2 regions of the Actinomadura decatromicini genome follow, and region 2 is predicted to be linked to the other one. Evidence: predicted binding sites of a transcription regulator. Region 2 holds the regulator's gene; the other holds the start of a gene.
The links. Region 2 encodes HspR, which represses chaperone genes until heat shock. Its sites were predicted from a motif close to ANTTGAGTCNNNNNGACTCAANT; they were not measured.
Positions count from the first base shown of each region.

Region 1: the regulator HspR is predicted to act here: its motif matches at 3,361-3,383, upstream of lon (endopeptidase La).

Region 1 covers NZ_VSRQ01000006.1:185,047-193,776, reverse strand. The annotation lists gene FXF68_RS27145 (DUF3817 domain-containing protein) at 1-106, shown strand, start outside; gene FXF68_RS27140 (bifunctional helix-turn-helix transcriptional regulator/GNAT family N-acetyltransferase) at 186-1,109, shown strand; gene FXF68_RS27135 (alpha/beta fold hydrolase) at 1,946-2,773, shown strand; gene FXF68_RS27130 (nuclear transport factor 2 family protein) at 2,873-3,241, opposite strand; gene lon (endopeptidase La) at 3,422-5,818, shown strand; gene FXF68_RS27120 (VanZ family protein) at 5,909-6,427, shown strand; gene FXF68_RS27115 (nitroreductase family deazaflavin-dependent oxidoreductase) at 6,433-7,965, opposite strand; gene FXF68_RS27110 (Gfo/Idh/MocA family protein) at 8,144-8,730, shown strand, end outside.
Region 2 covers NZ_VSRQ01000002.1:91-8,820, reverse strand. The annotation lists gene FXF68_RS42995 (YciI family protein) at 1-79, shown strand, start outside; gene FXF68_RS07605 (RNA polymerase sigma factor) at 106-1,323, shown strand; gene FXF68_RS07600 (roadblock/LC7 domain-containing protein) at 1,500-1,895, shown strand; gene FXF68_RS07595 (transcriptional regulator) at 1,885-2,559, shown strand; gene FXF68_RS07590 (roadblock/LC7 domain-containing protein) at 2,601-3,029, shown strand; gene FXF68_RS07585 (hypothetical protein) at 3,052-3,423, shown strand; gene clpB (ATP-dependent chaperone ClpB) at 3,469-6,066, opposite strand; gene FXF68_RS07575 (heat shock protein transcriptional repressor HspR) at 6,123-6,569, opposite strand; gene dnaJ (molecular chaperone DnaJ) at 6,577-7,755, opposite strand; gene grpE (nucleotide exchange factor GrpE) at 7,893-8,546, opposite strand; partial or broken gene dnaK (molecular chaperone DnaK) at 8,543-8,730, opposite strand, start outside.

The sequences.
Region 1 (8,730 bases), on a different contig from region 2:
CGTGGTGGGCGGTTTCGTCCCGCTGATGACGTTCTATGTCGAGCGCAAGGTCGTGCGTGAGGCGCGCGAGCTGCGGCAGGAAGCAAAGGCCGAGGTGAACGCCTGACCCGTCGGCCGTGAAGGCTGGCGGATCCGGTGCCCCGTCGACTAATGTTTGACTCAGTCAAACGTTAGGAGTGGTGCGGATGGAGGCCACCGAGGGGGACGTCGGAACGGTCCGCGCGTTCAACCGGTTCTACACCGGCGTCATCGGAGTGCTCGGCGAAGGGCTCGTCAAGACCCCGTACTCCCTGACCGAGGCGAGGGTGATCTTCGAGCTGGCCCAGCGGGAGGACACCGAGGTCCTCACCCTGCGCCGCGTCCTCGACCTGGACGCGGGCTACCTCAGCCGGATGCTCGCGCGGTTCGAGACCGACGGGCTGGTCGTCCGCGAGCGGGCGGCCGGGGACGCGCGCCGCCAGATCGTCCGGCTCACCCCGCGCGGGCGGGAGGTGTTCGCGATGCTGGACGAGCGGTCCGTGGCCGAGATCCGCGACCTGCTGGACGGGCTGCCCGCCGCCGACCGCCGCCGCCTCGTCGCCGCGATGAGCACGATCCACGGCATCCTCGGGGACCGTCCGCGCCCGGACGACTTCGTGCTTCGCCCGCTCCGTCCCGGCGACCTCGGCTGGGTGGTCGAGCGCAACGGCGCCCTCTACGACCAGGAGGTCGGCTGGGACCGCACCTACGAGGCCCTCGTCGCCAAGGTCGTCGCGGAGTACGTCCAGGACCACGACCCGGAGCGGGAGAACGCCTGGATCGCCGAGAGCGACGGGGAGCGGGTCGGCGGCGTGTTCTGCGTCCGCCGGACCGACGACGTCGCCCAGCTCCGCCTCCTGCACGTCGAGCCGGGCGCTCGCGGGACGGGCGTCGGCGCCGCGCTGGTCGCCGAGTGCGTCCGCTTCGCCGCCGAGGCCGGATACAAGGAGATCATGCTCTGGACGACGGCGCTCCAACGCGCGGCGCACCGCGTGTACGAGCGTGAGGGCTTCGTCCTGGACGAGGAGGAGCCGCCCGTCGAGCGCTTCGGCGACGTGGTCCACGGCCAGATCTGGCGCAAGCGCCTATGAACCGTGGCCCGTGGGGCGTCGTTGGCTCCACGGGCCCGGCTCCGCAGCGATCCCTTACTGCGCGGGCGGCCGGGACGGGGGTCGGACGGAGTTCCGGCCGCCTGTGTTCACCGGCGTAGCGCCGGTTCTGCTGGGGACTGGCTCCCACCTCCTCTCCGGTCCGGGCCGGCCGGACGGGCCGGTCGGCGTGCGGGAGCGGGCGCCGCCGCGGCGCCCGGATGCCTGCGGCCGGGTCGGCGGCACGGCTGGAGGATGCCGCCGGCCCGGCCGGTGGGGGACGCCGGCGCCGCGGGGGCATGCGGTGCCGGGGTCCGGGGATGGTCGATCGCGCGAGCCCCGCCGCCGGGGAGGTGCGCCGGTCCGGTACGGCCGAGGACCCGAGGTGTGCCGCCGCGCGTTCGCGCCGCGGCACCCGTCCGGGTACGGTGCCTGCCGCGGGGAACCAGGCCGCGGACGCCCTCGGCCGTACGGACCGGGCCCTGCGGGAAGGCGCGCGGCGTGACACGCGCGCCCGGACGCCGAGCGCCGCGCGGGCGGGGCCGTTCCGTGGAAAACCGCATGCCGACCCCTCCCGCCGCTGGACCTGGGACTTTGCCGTCCCGATGATCTTTCGTTCACCCATTGTCACGATCTCGTTGCGGTAGGTACCCGCGCGTCATGCGCGCGTAAACCGACACCGGCGCAAAGAATCGCGGCCGAGGGCTGGACTTTGCCATCGCATTGCCCGGCCGCTCCGAACTGCCAAGACGGGCAGATTTCGGGATTTTCGGGGAAGAGGCCACCGTGTGCGACCCGAACGGGTCCGGACCATCGACGACGCTTTGGGGGAAGCAACGATGGGCTTCATCAAGACACGTGACGGCAACGAGATCCACTACAAGGACTGGGGCAGGGGGCGGCCCGTCCTGTTCATCCACGGCTGGCCGCTGAACGCGGACGCCTGGGAGGACCAGATGAAGGCGGTCGCCGACGCCGGGTACCGGGCCATCGCCCACGACCGGCGCGGGCACGGGCGGTCCAGCCAGCCCTGGGAGGGCTACGACTTCGACACGTTCGCCGACGACCTCAACGACCTGATCGACGCGCTCGGCCTGTGGGACGTCGTGCTCGTCGCCCACTCGATGGGCGGCGGCGAACTGGCCCGCTACATCGGCCGCCACGGGACGAGCCGCGTGTCCAAGGCCGTCCTGCTGTCGGCGATCCCGCCGCTGATGATGCGGACGCCCGACAATCCCGAGGGCGTGCCGGCGGAGGTGTTCGACGACATCAAGGACGGCATCCTGGCGGAGCGGTCCCAGTACTGGAGGGACGCCTCGGCCCCGTTCTTCGGCGCGAACCGTCCGGGAACGAAGGCGACCCAAGGGAACCGGGACGCGTTCTGGTTCATGGCGATGCAGGAGAGCGTCAAGGCGGGCGTGGACTGCGTGACGGCCTTCGCCGAGACCGACTTCCACGAGGACCTGCGGGCGTTCGACGTCCCGACCCTGATCGTGCACGGCGACGACGACCAGATCGTGCCGATCGACGCCACCGGCCGGAAGTCCGCGCAGATCATCCCGAACGCGACGTTCAAGGTGTACGAGGGCTCGTCGCACGGCATCGCGCTCGTCCCCGGCGACAAGGAGCGCTTCAACGCCGACCTGCTGGAGTTCCTGGGGACCTGAGGGCTCCCCGGAGCCGGGGGCGCCCGGCGGGCGGCGGCGACGGGACCCGCCGCCCGCCCGGGTCCCGCGCCCGGACGCCGGCCGTCCAGTCGCCAGCCGTCAGCGGAAGTGGTTCTCCTTCAGCTCGATCACCCACGCGCGCCGCTCGGCGATCTTGCCGTCCCGCATGACGAACACCTCGGCCATGGACATGCGCATCTCGCCGCCCTCGGCGCGCCGGGCCACGCCGTTGATCTCCGCCATGACGACGTCGTCCTGCTCGACCATGCGCACGACCTCCAGTTCGGGCGGGTCGATGAAGTGCGGTGCGCCGTCGATCGCCTTGTCGTAGGCCTCCTTGCCGGTCAGGTGGAAGCCGCCGAAGACCGTCCACTCGATGTCGTCGGTCAGGCAGGACAGGATCTGCGCGTGGTCGTTCTTCCGGAAGCCGTCGAGGTAGGCGTTGACGGTGTCGGTGTTCCGCGACATGGCCGCTCGTCCTCCAGGGTGGGTGCCACGAGTGCTTGCTAAGTGCAAGCGGCCAGCGTAGCAGGGTGCGTGATCGCTTAGAGCGAACGTTGCTGCGGAAACAAATTGCTGCTCCGTTTTCTTGAGTGTGAGTGACTCAACTTGACGGGTTGGGTCCTCTAGACGGACTTGGAGCTGAGCATGAGCGAGACCCTGACGCTGCCGGTGCTGCCCCTGGACGACGGGGTCGTTCTGCCCGGCATGGTGGTTCCCCTCGACCTGTCGGAGAGCGAGGTCCGCGCGGCCATCGAGGCGGCGCGGGCGGCGGCGCAGGCCAAGGGGCCGGGCATCCGGTCGGTGAGCAAGCCGCGCGTGCTGCTCGTCCCCAGGCTGGACGGGCGGTACGCCGGTGTCGGCACCCTGGGCGTGATCGAGCAGGAGGGGCGGCTGCCCGGCGGTGAGCCGGGCGCGGTCGTCCGCGGCGTGTCGCGGGTGCGGATCGGCACCGGGACGACCGGTCCCGGCGCGGCCCTGTGGGTCGAGGGCACGGTGCTCGACGCGCCGCCCGCGTCCGGCCGGGCGCAGGAGCTGGCGAAGGAGTACAAGGGCCTGGTCAGCGCGATCCTGCAGAAGCGGGGCGCCTGGCAGGTCGTGGACGTCGTCCAGCAGATCGACGACCCGTCCGCCCTGGCGGACAACGCCGGGTACGCGCCCTACCTGTCCGACGAGCAGAAGATCGAGCTGCTGGAGACCACGGACGTGGTCGAGCGGCTCACGCTGGTCATCGGCTGGGCGCGCGACCACCTCGCCGAGCTGGATGTGGCGGAGACGATCCGCAAGGACGTCCAGGAGGGCATGGAGAAGACGCAGCGCGAGTTCCTGCTGCGGCAGCAGCAGGAGGCCATCCGCAAGGAGCTGGCCGAGCTGAACGGCGACCCCGCCGACGAGGAGGACGACTACCGCGCCCGGATCGAGGCCGCGAACCTCCCCGAGAAGGTGCGCGAGGCCGCGCTGAAGGAGGTCGACAAGCTGGAGCGGTCGTCCGACGCCTCGCCCGAGGGCGGATGGATCCGCACGTGGCTGGACACCGTCCTCGACATCCCCTGGAACGAGCGCACCGAGGACGCCTACGACATCGCGGGCGCCCGCGAGATCCTCGACGCCGACCACGCGGGGCTGGACGACGTCAAGGAGCGCATCGTCGAGTACCTGGCCGTGCGCAAGCGCCGCGAGGAGCGGGGCCTGGGCGTCGTGGGCGGACGCAGAAGCGGCGCCGTCCTCGCCCTGACCGGCCCTCCCGGCGTGGGCAAGACCTCGCTGGGCGAGTCCGTCGCGCGGGCCATGGGGCGCAAGTTCGTCCGGGTCGCGCTGGGCGGAGTGCGCGACGAGGCCGAGATCCGCGGACACCGCCGCACGTACGTCGGCGCGCTTCCGGGACGGATCGTCCGCGCCATCCGGGAGGCGGGCTCGATGAACCCGGTCGTCCTGCTGGACGAGGTCGACAAGGTCGGCGCCGACTACCGCGGCGACCCGACCGCGGCGCTGCTTGAGGTCCTCGACCCCGAGCAGAACCACACCTTCCGCGACCACTACCTGGAGGTCGAGCTCGACCTGAGCGACGTGCTGTTCCTCGCCACCGCGAACGTGGTGGAGGCGATCCCCGGCCCGCTGCTCGACCGGATGGAGCTCGTGGAGCTGGACGGCTACACCGAGCACGAGAAGGTCACCATCGCCCGCGACCACCTGCTGCCGCGCCAGCTCGACAAGGCCGGCCTCGACGCGGCCGAGGTGGGCTTCGGCGACGACGCGCTGCGGCTGCTCGCGGCCGAGTACACCCGGGAGGCCGGCGTCCGGTCCCTGGACCGCTCGATCGCGCGGGTGCTGCGGAAGGTCGCCGCGAACGTGGCGCTCGGCAAGGCGACGCTGCCGGTCTCGATCGGCGCGGACGACCTCAAGGGCTACCTCGGACGCCCGAGGTTCACGCCCGAGGTCGAGCTGAGCCGCAACGAGCGGCGGACCGGCGTGCCGGGCGTCGCGACCGGTCTCGCGGTCACCGGCGCGGGCGGCGACGTCCTCTACATCGAGGCGTCGCTGGCCGACAAGGAGACCGGCGACACGGGCGTGACGCTGACGGGGCAGCTCGGCGACGTCATGAAGGAGTCGGCCCGGATCGCGCTCAGCTACCTGCGCTCGCGCGGCGCGGAGCTGGAGCTTCCGGTCGGCGACCTGAAGGACCGCGGCGTCCACGTCCACGTTCCGGCGGGCGCGATCCCGAAGGACGGCCCGAGCGCGGGCATCACGATGACGACGGCGCTGGCGTCGCTGCTGTCGGGCCGACCGGTCCGCGCGGACGTGGCGATGACCGGCGAGGTGTCGCTGACCGGGCGGGTGCTGCCGATCGGCGGGCTCAAGCAGAAGCTGCTGGCCGCGTCCCGGCTCGGCATCACGACCGCGATCGTGCCGAAGCGCAACGAGCCGGACCTGGAGGACGTCCCGGACGAGGTGCTCGACAACCTGACGGTCTTCACCGTCAGCGACGTGCGCGAGGTGCTGGACCTCGCGCTGGAACCGGCCACCACCACCGCCGTGGCGGCCTGACCCGCGGGGACGCCCGCGCCGGGTTCGCGCCCGGCGCGGGCGTCCTGTCGTCTATGGGGAATTCGGTCGTCCTATATTCCGGTGTCTCGCATGAGCGACGCCACGGCGGGGATCGAACGTCGGGTGTTGGTGGAAATGTGGCAGCGTGCGGTACCGGGCGAAAAGGCGGCCTGGTATGTGGTGGTCCTGCGCGTGGTCGTGGTGGCGATCGCGCTCGGCTTTCTCGGCGTCTTCTTCTATTTCGCGTTCAGACTGACCCTGACGCCCGTCCATGACCGGGGGCAGGCGGGCGGGAACACCGATCCGGGGCGTTCCCTGCGGTTCTACCTGGATCGTCCTACCAAGGAGGCCGTTCTCCAGTTGGGCGGCAATCTCGTCCTGCTGGCGCCCTTGGGCGTGCTTCTCCCGGTGATCTGGAAGTCCCTTCGCGGGCCGGTGCGGCTGGCCCTCGTCACCGGGGTCATGTCGCTGGCGATCGAGACGATCCAGGGCGCTTTCGTGGTCGGCCGGGCTTTCGACATCGACGACGTCATCCTCAACGTCGCGGGGGTGGTGGTCGCTTACGTTCTGTTCGGGCGGCGCCTTTCCCGGACTCTGCGCGGCACGTAAGGGGATCAGCGTGGGCTCAAGCGGAAGACCCTTAGCTGGCGCGTGGTGCGTTCCACGTATCGGTCGTAGACGGGCCAGATGGCGGTGAGGCGGGGCCAGACGGCCGCGCGTTCGTCGTCGTCTAGGAGGTGGGCCGTGACCGGGATCGTGCGGCCCTGGAAACTGACCTCCGCCTCGGGATGCTTGAGGAGGTTGCCCGTCCAGGCGGGGTGCTTCTCGCGTCCGAAGTTGGAGCCGACGACATACCAGCCGCCCCTGGGGTCGGTGTCTGGTAGGCAGGCGAGCGGAGTGCGGCGGGGTAGGCCGCTGACGGCTCCGGTCGTCGTCAGGACGAGGGACGGGACGAGAAGCTGCCCCAGGAGGAAGCGGCCTCCGGTGAGCCTGTGCAGCGTCCGGTCGATCGGGGGGACGACCTTGGGGCCGACCTTGGCGAACCATGCCGCCCCGGAGATCCGCTGGAACAGCGGGCCGAACGCGCGCTGGACGAGGGTCGGCATCGGTTTCCCTCCGGGTGTGTTCGGCCGGGGCGCGAGGCGTCCCGCGCGGCGCGGGTTGAGATGGCCGCTGTCGGCCAGCCACCGCACCGAGTCGGTGACCGTTTCCTCGACGGGACGCAGGGTCAGGCCGAGCGCGTCCAGGGCGGGACGGTCGTCGGTCGGCACCAGCGTCACCATGAACTCGGCGGCGTCGCGGGTGAGCGGGTAGTCGAAGGGGCGGATGCGCTTGGCCGCGTCCAGGGCCGAGCCGAGCCCGAGCATGACGGCGCTGGGGACGCGGATACGGCGGCATCTCACGCCGGTGAGGCGGTCGCACAGGTCCGCGTACTGCGGCCATGTCAGGTAGTGGCCGCCGAGAAGCCATCGGCTGGGGCCCTGCCTCGCCTCGACGGAACGTGCCAAAGCCTCGCCAACGTCGCGGACGTCGACGACCGACACGCCGCCTCCGGGTAGGGGCCACACCTTTCCGAGCGCGGCGGCGAGACCCTCCATCAGGGCGTCCAGTGAAGGCTGATGGGGCCCGCAAATACCGCCTGGGTAGAGGATCGTGACCGGTGCGCCTTCGTCCTGGAGGGCGCGCACGTAGTTTTCGGCGGCCAGTTTGGAGCGTCCGTAGGCGGTGCGAGGATGCGCCAGAGCCCCTTGGGCGGTGATGACCCGGGCGGACGGCGGGACGAACACGGCGACGGTCGATACATGGACGACCGGGTTCAGCCCCTTGGCGACGGCGCCGCCGACCACGTTGCGCGTACCGCGCACGTTGATGTCGACCAGGTCGCCCGAAGCGCCGGTCACACCGATCGCGGCGGCGGCGTGGATGGCGGCGTCGCAACCGTCCAGTGCTTCGGTCACGGCATCCGCGTCGAGCATGTCTCCTGGGATGAGTTCCACGTCCTCGGCGGCGACACCGATGGTCTGTAGCACTTTCGTCGTCTTGCCCGGGTCGCGGACAAGCGCGCGCGGGCGATGTCCCGCCGCCAGGAGGGCGCGGACGGTGTAAGACCCGACGAACCCGGAGGCGCCGGTGACGAAGACCCGCATGACGGACAAACCTAGCGCTTGGTCTGAATCGGCTGGCAGCCACCACGCTGCGACTTTCAGACTAGCCGCCGGTTTTTCGGACATCTTCCGGTCGGTATGGCCGCCTCCGCTCGTTGACGGAGCCGGAATGCTCCGGCCACACTCGTGGCTCACCTGACCGCCGACCGGGAGGGGATCGATGAGGATCGGACTGGCCGGCGCGGGGCGCATCGGTGCGCGCCACGCCGCCGCCCTCTGCGCACTGCCCGAGGTGGACGCCCTGGTCATCGCGGACGCCGACGCCGCCCGCGCGCGCGACCTCGTCGCCCGCCTGCCCCCGGAGTCGCGCGCCGCCGTGCCGGACGCCGTCGAGGACCTGTTCTCCGCCGGGCTCGACGGGCTCGTCGTCGCGGCCGCCACGGACGCGCACGCGGACCTCGTCGCGCGCGCGATGGCCGCCCGGATGCCGGTGTTCTGCGAGAAGCCGCTCGCCCCGGACCTTGATGGAACGTTCCAAATCGTGTCCGCCTGCGCCGCCGCCGAAGTGCCCGTGCAGGTGGGGTTCCAGCGCCGCTTCGACGCCGGGAACGCGGCCGCGCGCGAGGCCGTCGCGTCGGGACGGCTCGGCTGGCTGCACACCGTCCGGTCGTGCAGCTTCGATCCCGCGCCGCCGCCCGCCGGGTACGTCCCGACGTCCGGCGGGCTGTTCCGCGACTGCGTCATCCACGACCTGGACCTCATCCGGTTCGTGACCGGGCGCGAGGTCGTCCGGGTGATGGCCGCCGG
Region 2 (8,730 bases):
GGTCGCGTCCCGGCACCCGTCCGCGCGGCACGGCTCGATCGAGGTGCGCCCGCTCTGGCCGTTCGACGAGGAGGACTGACGGACGAGAGTGAACTGACGGACGAGGTGGCGGCGGCCTTCCGCGCCGAATGGGGCCGGGTCGTCGCGACCCTCATCCGCGTGACCGGCGACTGGGACCTCGCCGAGGAGTGCGCCCAGGAGGCGTTCGCGCGCGCCCTGGAAACCTGGCCGGTCGACGGCGTCCCGCGCAACCCGGGCGCCTGGCTGACCACGACGGCCCGCAACCACGCGCTGAACCGGCTCCGGCGCGGCGCCACCGAGACCGCCAAGCTGAGGGAGCTGACCGCCATGTCCGGCCCGCCGGAGACGCCGGATCCGCCGGACGTGAGCGGCGTCTCCGACGACCGGCTCCGGCTGATCTTCACCTGCTGCCATCCGGCGCTGCCGCTGGACGCCCGCGTCGCGCTGACCCTGCGCACGCTCCTCGGCCTGTCCACAGCCGAGATCGCGCGGGCGTTCCTGGTCTCGGAGACCGCGATGGGGCAGCGGATCGTCCGGGCGAAGCGGAAGATCCGGCAGGCGGGCATCCCGTACCGGGTGCCGCCCGCGCACCTGCTGCCGGAGCGGACCGCGTCCGTCCTCGGCGTCGTCTACCTGCTGTTCAACGAGGGCTACGCGGCGTCCGGCGGCGCGGATCCGATCAGGGGCGGGCTGTGCGCGGAGGCGATCCGGCTCGCCCGGGTCCTGCGCGACCTGATGCCGGACGAGCCGGAGGCCGCCGGCCTGCTCGCCCTCCTCCTGCTCCAGGACTCGCGCCGCGACGCCCGGCAGGACGCGGCGGGCGACCTCGTCCCGCTCGAAGAGCAGGACCGCGACCGCTGGGACCGCGCCGCGATCGCCGAGGGCACCGCCCTCCTGGACGCCGCCCTCCGCCGCGCCGCGCCCGGCCCGTACCAGGTCCAGGCGGCGATCGCCGCCTGCCACGCCACCGCCCGCCGCGCGGAGGACACCGACTGGCCGCAGATCGCCGCCCTCTACGACCGCCTGCTCGCCCTGACCCCGAGCCCGGTCGTCCGCCTCAACCGCGCCGTCGCGATAGCCATGGCCGACGGCCCCGAAGCGGCCCTCCCCCTCCTGGACGACCTGGAAGCGGACCTCCCCGGCTACCACCTGCTCCCGGCGACCCGAGCCGACCTCCTCCGCCGCCTGGACCGCCCCGAAGAGGCCGCCGCCTTCTACCGCGAGGCCCTGTCCCTCGCCCGCGCCGAACCGGACCGCCGCTTCCTCGCCCGCCGCCTCGCCGACCTCGGCCTCGCGGATTGACGTTTCTTGATATGGCCGAATCCGGACCGGCCCCGGCACGACCAGCCTGACCGGTCGCCATACCAAGAAGTATTCATCTCCCACGCGGGAAATGTTCCGGGATGTTTACATCGGGTGACGCGGGCGGCAAAGTTCTGGCTATCGTCTAGTTTCTGCAACTCTCATTCGGTGGGGGAATGGGCTTGCGCATTGACGACTGCCTCGCGTCCATGATGGCCATTCCGGGAGCGCGGCGGGTGACGCTGGTCGACTGCGCCAGCGGGCTCGCCGTCGCCGCGGCGGGCCGGGAGGACCTCGTCGACCAGCACGAGGACGCCGCCGGAGCGACCGACGTGGTGCGCGCGGTGCTGGCCTCGCCCGCGCTCAGCGCCACCGCGGCGGGCGACGACGTGGAGGAGATCATCGTTTGCGGCACCGACGGATATCACCTCCTGGTCCTCACGGGAGCGAATATCGACGGGCATCTGTTCGTCCATTTGCTGCTGGGCCGGGAAAGGGGGAACCTCGCGCTCGCGCGGCTCCGCATGCGCGACATCGTCGCCGAAATGGCGGGCGGCCGAGATGGCGGCTGAGATCGCGGACGAGAGGGTCGCCCATGCCCTCGGCGCGCTGGAGCGGGAAAGGAGCACCGGCCTGCTGCGGATCGGGGACGACGGCGCTTTCCAGATCGTCCGCGGGGCCGTCGCGCACGCCGAGAGCCGGCACGCGCCGGGCCCCGGCGAACCGCCGGACGGGTCCGGCCGGGAACTGCCGGAGCTGCTCGCCGTGTTCGACGCCGCCTACTTCCTCCTCGGCTCCGCCGCCGAGCCCGACTTCACCGAGGGGCCGCCGAGCGCCCGCCCGCGCCGGATCACCGCGGCGACGCTCGTGCACGAGCGGCGGCGGCGCCGCGGCCTGCTCGACGCCGCCTGGCCGGACGCGGGCGTGGACGTCGCGCCCGTCGTCCCGGTCCGGCGCGTCCGGCGGCAGCGCGTCATCCTGACCGGCGTCCAGGCGGAGATCCTGCTCAACGCCGACGGCCGCCGGACCCCGGCGGACCTCGCCGCGCACCTCGGCCGGACGGCGTTCGGCTGCCTGCTCGCCGTCCGCGGCCTGGCCGCCGCGTCCCTCCTGCGAACAGAACACCAGTCCACAAGGCGGCGCCCGCCCGCCCCATCCGGAATCCCGGCCGGTTGGGCGCCCGCCGACAGGGACCTGCTCGTCCGGCTCCACACCGCGCTGACGGAGCTCGGCTGACCGTGCTGAACCGGGCCCGCTTGATCGAAAGGCTGACGAAGGTGGCGAAACGGACCGGGACGGCGGCGCCGCGACCGGGGGCGGGACAGCCCGGACCCGAGGCCGCGCTCGCGGCCGAGCTGAAGGAGCTGCGGGCCCGCGTCCCGCTGCTCACCGGCAGCCTCGTCGCGTCGGCGGACGGGCTGCTCATCGCGCACGACCTGCCCGGCTCCGTCGAGCCGACCGGCATGGCGGCCGTGACGGCGACCGGGCTGTCGCTCGCGCACCGCATCGCGCGCACCGCGCACGGCGGCGCCTTCCACGAGGTCGTGATCCGCGGCGTGGACGGCTACGTGGTCATCTACGCCGCCGGCCCGCACGCGTCCCTCACCGTCCTCGCGGGACCGGACGTCAACGTCGGACGGCTCCACCTGGAGTCGCGCCCCGCCGCCCGCGCCATCGCCGCGCACCTCACAGGCGCACGTTCATGACAACGATCGGAAGGGAGCACGCATGTCCAGCCTCGACCTCGCTCTGAAGGACATGATGTCGATCGACGGGGCCATCGGCGTCGCCGTCGTCGACTACGACAGCGGGATGGCCTTAGGCCAGCTCGGCAGTTCCAAGACCCTCGACCTCCAGGTCGCCGCCGCCGGGAACACCGAGGTGGTGCGCGCCAAGCTCCGCACCATGGAGCAGCTCGGGCTCAAGGAGGACATCGAGGACATCCTCATCAGCCTCTCCGCCCAGTACCACGTGATCCGCCCGGTGACGGGCCGCAAGGGCAAGGGCCTGTTCCTCTACATGGCCCTCGACCGCACCCGCGGCAACCTGGCCCTGACCCGCCACCGCCTCCGCGAAATCGAAGAAAACCTCGAAATCTGAGCCCGCGGCCCCGCCGCCCGCCCAACGGGCGGCGGGGGCACGGTTTTACTTGGTGAGGGTTAGGCCGCGGGTTGGGTGGACGGTCAGTTTGTCGGCCTGTTCGTCCAGGTCGACGGTTACCTCGTCGCCGTCGCGGACTTCTCCGGAGAGGAGTTCGCGGGCCAGTTGGTCGCCGATCGCGGTCTGGACCAGGCGGCGCAGCGGGCGGGCCCCGTAGAGCGGGTCGTAGCCGGTGAGGGCCAGCCATTCGCGGGCCGCGGGGGTGACGTTCAGGGTGAGCTGGCGGTCGGCGAGGCGTTCGGCGAGCTTGTCGACCTGGAGGTCGACGATGCGGGTCAGCTCGTCGGTGGACAGGGCGTCGAAGAGGATGACGTCGTCCAGGCGGTTCAGGAACTCCGGCTTGAAGGAGTTGCGGACGGCGTTCCAGACCGCCTCGCGCTTCGCGCCGTTCTCCAGCGTTGGGTCGACCAGGAACTGCGACCCGATGTTGGACGTGAGGATCAGGATCGCGTTGCGGAAGTCGACCGTGCGGCCCTGCCCGTCGGTGAGGCGTCCGTCGTCCAGGACCTGGAGGAGGATGTCGAAGACCTCCGGGTGCGCCTTCTCGACCTCGTCCAGCAGGACGACCGAGTACGGGCGGCGGCGGACGGCCTCCGTGAGCTGCCCGCCCTCCTCGTAGCCGACGTATCCGGGCGGCGCGCCGACGAGCCGGGCGACGCTGTGCTTCTCGGAGTACTCGCTCATGTCGATGCGGGTCATCGCCCGCTCGTCGTCGAACAGGAACTCCGCGAGGGCCTTCGCCAGCTCGGTCTTGCCGACGCCGGTCGGGCCGAGGAACAGGAACGAGCCGGTCGGACGGTCCGGGTCGGAGATGCCCGCGCGGGCGCGGCGGACCGCGTCCGACACCGTGCGGACGGCGGTCTCCTGGCCGATCAGGCGCTTGCCCAGCTCGTCCTCCATGCGGAGGAGCTTCGCGGTCTCGCCTTCGAGGAGGCGTCCGGCGGGGATGCCCGTCCAGGACGCGACCACGTCGGCGACGTCGTCCGGGCCGACCTCCTCCTTGACCATCGGGGTCGTGTTCTCGGCGGCCTCGGAGGCTTCTTCGAGCTGCTTCTCCAGCGCCGGGATCTCGCCGTAGGTGAGGCGGGCCGACGTCTCCAGGTCGCCGTCGCGCTGGGCGCGCTCGGCCTCGCCGTGGAGCTGGTCGATGCGCTCCTTGATCGCGCCGACGCGGTTCAGCCCGGCCTTCTCCTTGTCCCAGCGGGCGACGAGGGCGGTCAGGTGCTCCTGCTTGTCGGCCAGGTCGGCGCGGAGCCTTTCGAGCCGCTGACGAGAGGCTTCGTCCGTCTCCTTGGAGAGGTTCATCTCCTCCATCTTGAGACGGTCGACCGTGCGTTGCAGCTCGTCGATCTCCACGGGACGGGAGTCGATCTCCATGCGGAGGCGGGACGCGGCCTCGTCCACCAGGTCGATCGCCTTGTCAGGCAGGTAGCGCGAGGTGATGTAGCGGTCGGAGAGCGTCGCCGCCGCGACCAGCGACGAGTCGTTGATCTGCACCTTGTGGTGCGCCTCGTAGCGGCCCTTGAGCCCGCGCAGGATGGCGATCGTGTCCTCGACGGACGGCTCGCCCACGAACACCTGCTGGAACCGGCGCTCAAGCGCGGCGTCCTTCTCGATGCGCTCGCGGTACTCGTCCAGGGTCGTCGCGCCGATCATGCGCAGCTCGCCGCGCGCCAGCATCGGCTTGAGCATGTTGCCCGCGTCCATCGCGCCCTCGGCCGCGCCCGCCCCGACGACGGTGTGCAGCTCGTCGATGAACGTGACGACCTGCCCCTCGCTCTCCTTGATCTCGTTCAGGACGGCCTTCAACCGCTCCTCGAACTCGCCCCGGTACTTCGCGCCCGCGACCATCGCGCCGAGGTCGAGCGAGACGAGCCGCTTGCCGCGCAGCGACTCCGGGACGTCGCCCGCGACGATCCGCTGCGCCAGCCCCTCGACGACGGCCGTCTTGCCGACGCCGGGCTCGCCGATCAGCACCGGGTTGTTCTTCGTCCGGCGCGACAGCACCTGGACGACGCGGCGGATCTCCGAGTCGCGTCCGATCACCGGGTCGAGCCGCCCGTCGCGGGCCGCCGCCGTCAGGTCGACGCCGTAGCGCTCCAGCGACTGGTACGTGCCCTCCGGGTTCTCGCTGGTCACGCGGGCGTGCCCACGCACCTTCGCGAACGCGTCCAGGAGTGCCTGCGGCGTCGCGCCGAACTCCTTGAGCAGGCCCGCCGCCGGACCGCCGTCGGCGGCGAGGCCGACGAGCAGGTGCTCGGTCGAGACGTAGTCGTCCTCCAACTGCTGCGCGCGGTTCGCCGCCGTGTTGACCGACCGCTGGAGCTGCCCGGACAGCCGCGGCGTCGCGACCGTCGAGCCCTGCGCCTTCGGCTTCGCGGCGAGCTGCTCCTCGGCGCGCCGCCGGATCGCCTGCCAGTCGGCGCCGACCGCCTCCAGCAGCGGGACGGCCGTGCCGTCCGCCAGCCCGATCAGCGACACCAGCAGGTGCTCGGGCTCCACCTCGGGGTGCCCCTCGGCCGCCGCCCGGCGGACCGCGACCGACACCGCCTCCTGACTCTTCTGCGTCAGCTTGTAGTCCATCGCCCCACCCTGTTGTTTCTGGGGGGACGTCCCCCCAGGCCCCCCGACAACTGCTTTCAGTCTCTGCCGCGCTCGTGCCAGACGACGACGCTGGTGTGCCTGATCGGCACCAGGTCGGCGCCCGGCGTGGCGGGCGGCTCCCCGCGCCGCCGCTGCTGCGCCAGCCGCGCCGCGACCGCGCGGGTCGATTCGAGTTCGTTGGCGAGCTCGTCCAGCGCGGCGTGCGCCTTCGCGAGCTCCTCGTGGAGCCGCGCGTTGTCGCGCTGCAGCTCCAAAATGTGCTTGATGCCGGACAGGTTGATGCCCTCCTCCTGCGAGAGCCGCTGGATCTCGCGGAGCATCACGATGTCGCGCATCGAGTAGCGGCGGCCGCGGCCCGCCGTCCGGCCGGGGGACACGAGGCCCATCCGGTCGTAGGTCCGCAGCGTCTGCGGGTGCAGCCCGGACAGCTGCGCCGCCACCGAGATCACGTAGACGGGCGTGTCGTCGCCGAAGGGATTCATGACGGGGTCACTCCTGCCGTGCCTGCTGGACGAGGTCGGCGCGCAGGTCGTCCCCCGAACCGGACTCGCGCAGCTTGACCAGGGCCTCCCGGGCCTGGTCGTCGAGCTTCTGCGGGACCTGCACGTCCACGGTGACGAGCAGGTCGCCCTTCGTGCCGTCCCGCCGGGTCGCGCCGCGGCCCTTCACCCGGAACTTGCGGCCGTTCGGCGTCCCCTCCGGCAGCTTCAGCGTGACCGGCTGCCCCTGGAACGTCGGCACCCGGATCTCCGCGCCGAGCGCCGCCTCCGGGAACGTCACCGGGACGGTCAGCGTCAGGTTGTCGCCGGTCCGGCCGAACACCGGGTGCGGACGGACCTTGATGTTCACGTACAGGTCGCCGTGCGGGCCGCCGTTCTCGCCGGGCGCGCCCTTGCCCTTCAACCGGATCTTCTGCCCGTCCGCGACGCCCGCCGGGATGCGGGCCTGGATCGTCCGGGTGCCGGTCGCGCGGCCGCTGCCGTTGCAGACGGGGCACGGGTCGTCGACGACGAGGCCCCGGCCGTGGCACTCCTTGCACGGCTCCTGGAACCCGAAGTTGCCGAGGTTGCGCGTCTCGTGCCCGGTGCCCTCGCAGTTCGGGCACACGCGCGGGACGGTCCCCGCCTTCGCGCCCGTCCCCCGGCACGAGTTGCACGCCGCCTCGCTGGTCAGCTTGATCGGGACGGTCACGCCGTTCATCGCGCGGCCGAACGGCAGCGTCACGTCGGTCTCGACGTCCGCGCCGCGCCGCGCCCGGCGCGCGCCCGTCGTGGTGGTGCGGGTGCCGCCGCCCCGGCCGAACAGGCCGCCGAACAGGTCGCCGATCCGCTCGCCCGCGCCGCCGGTCTGCGTCCCGCCGCCGGGACCGCCCTGCCCGAACAGGTCGCCGAGGTCGAACGGGAACCCGCCGCCCTGCTGGCCGCGGAAGCCGCCCGGCATCGACCGGACCGCGTCGTACTCCTTGCGGCGCTTCTCGTCGGACAGGACGTCGTACGCCTCGGAGACCTCCTTGAAGCGGTCCTCCGCGTCGGTGTCGCCCTTGTTGGCGTCCGGGTGGTACTTGCGGGCCAGCTTCCGGTAGGACTTCTTGATCTCTTCCTGCGAGGCGGTCTTCGCGACACCGAGGACCTTGTAGTAGTCCTTCTCCAGGTAGTCCTTGGTGCTCACGGCGCCCCGCTCTCTGCTCTCGCCACTTGCCTCATGTCGTCACGCGCTCCCCGCCGGGCCCGCCCCGGCCGGGGCGGGCCCGCGAGGGTCCTTCATAGGGGTCGGTGCCCCCTGGTCCCCCGGCGTGCGCCGGAGGGTCATTCGCCTTCGTCGCCCTGCGCGTCGTCCGGCGCGCCGCCGGACTCCGCCGCGTCGGCGTCCGGGCCCGGCTCGGCCACCGCGACGCGCGCGGGCCGCAGGACCCGCTCGCCGATCCGGTAGCCGGGCTGCAGGACGTCCATCACGCTCGTCTCCGTCACGTCGGACGAATAGGCGTGCATGAGCGCCTCGTGCACGGTCGGGTCGAAGGGCTCGCCCTTCTCGCCGTACCGCTCCAGGCCGAGCTTGCCGGTGACCGCCTCCAGGCTCTCCGCGACGGACTTGAACCCGCCGTTGAGCTCGTCGTGGTCACGGGCGCGGCCGATGTCGTCCAGCACCGGGAGCAGCTCGGTCAGCACCTGGCCGAGCGCCTGCTCGCGGACCGCGACCCGGTCTCGCTCGACGCGCTTTCGGTAGTTGTCGTACTCCGCCTTCAGCCGCTGGAGGTCGGCGAGACGCTCGGCGAGCTGGGTCCTGAGCGAGGCGACCTCCTCGTCCGCGGCGGTGGCGCCCCCGTTCGCCGGGGCCTCCGGGGCGGACGACGCGGACGCCGCCTGCTCCCGGACCTTCCCCGTCTCGGGATCGATGCGCCGCTTGTCGCGGATCACCGGACCCTCCTTGCTCTCCTCGCCCTCGTTGGGAGAGGACGTCACGATGCATCACCCTTCGGCTTGTCCTCGTCCACGATCTCGGCGTCGACGACCTCGTCGTCCTGCGGCTCGCCGCCCTGGGCGTCGGCCGTGGGCCCGTGGTCCTCGGCGCCCGGCTGCGCGCCCTCGGGGTTCTGCGCGTACATGGCCGCGCCCATCTTCTGGCTGATCTGCGCGAGCTTCTCGG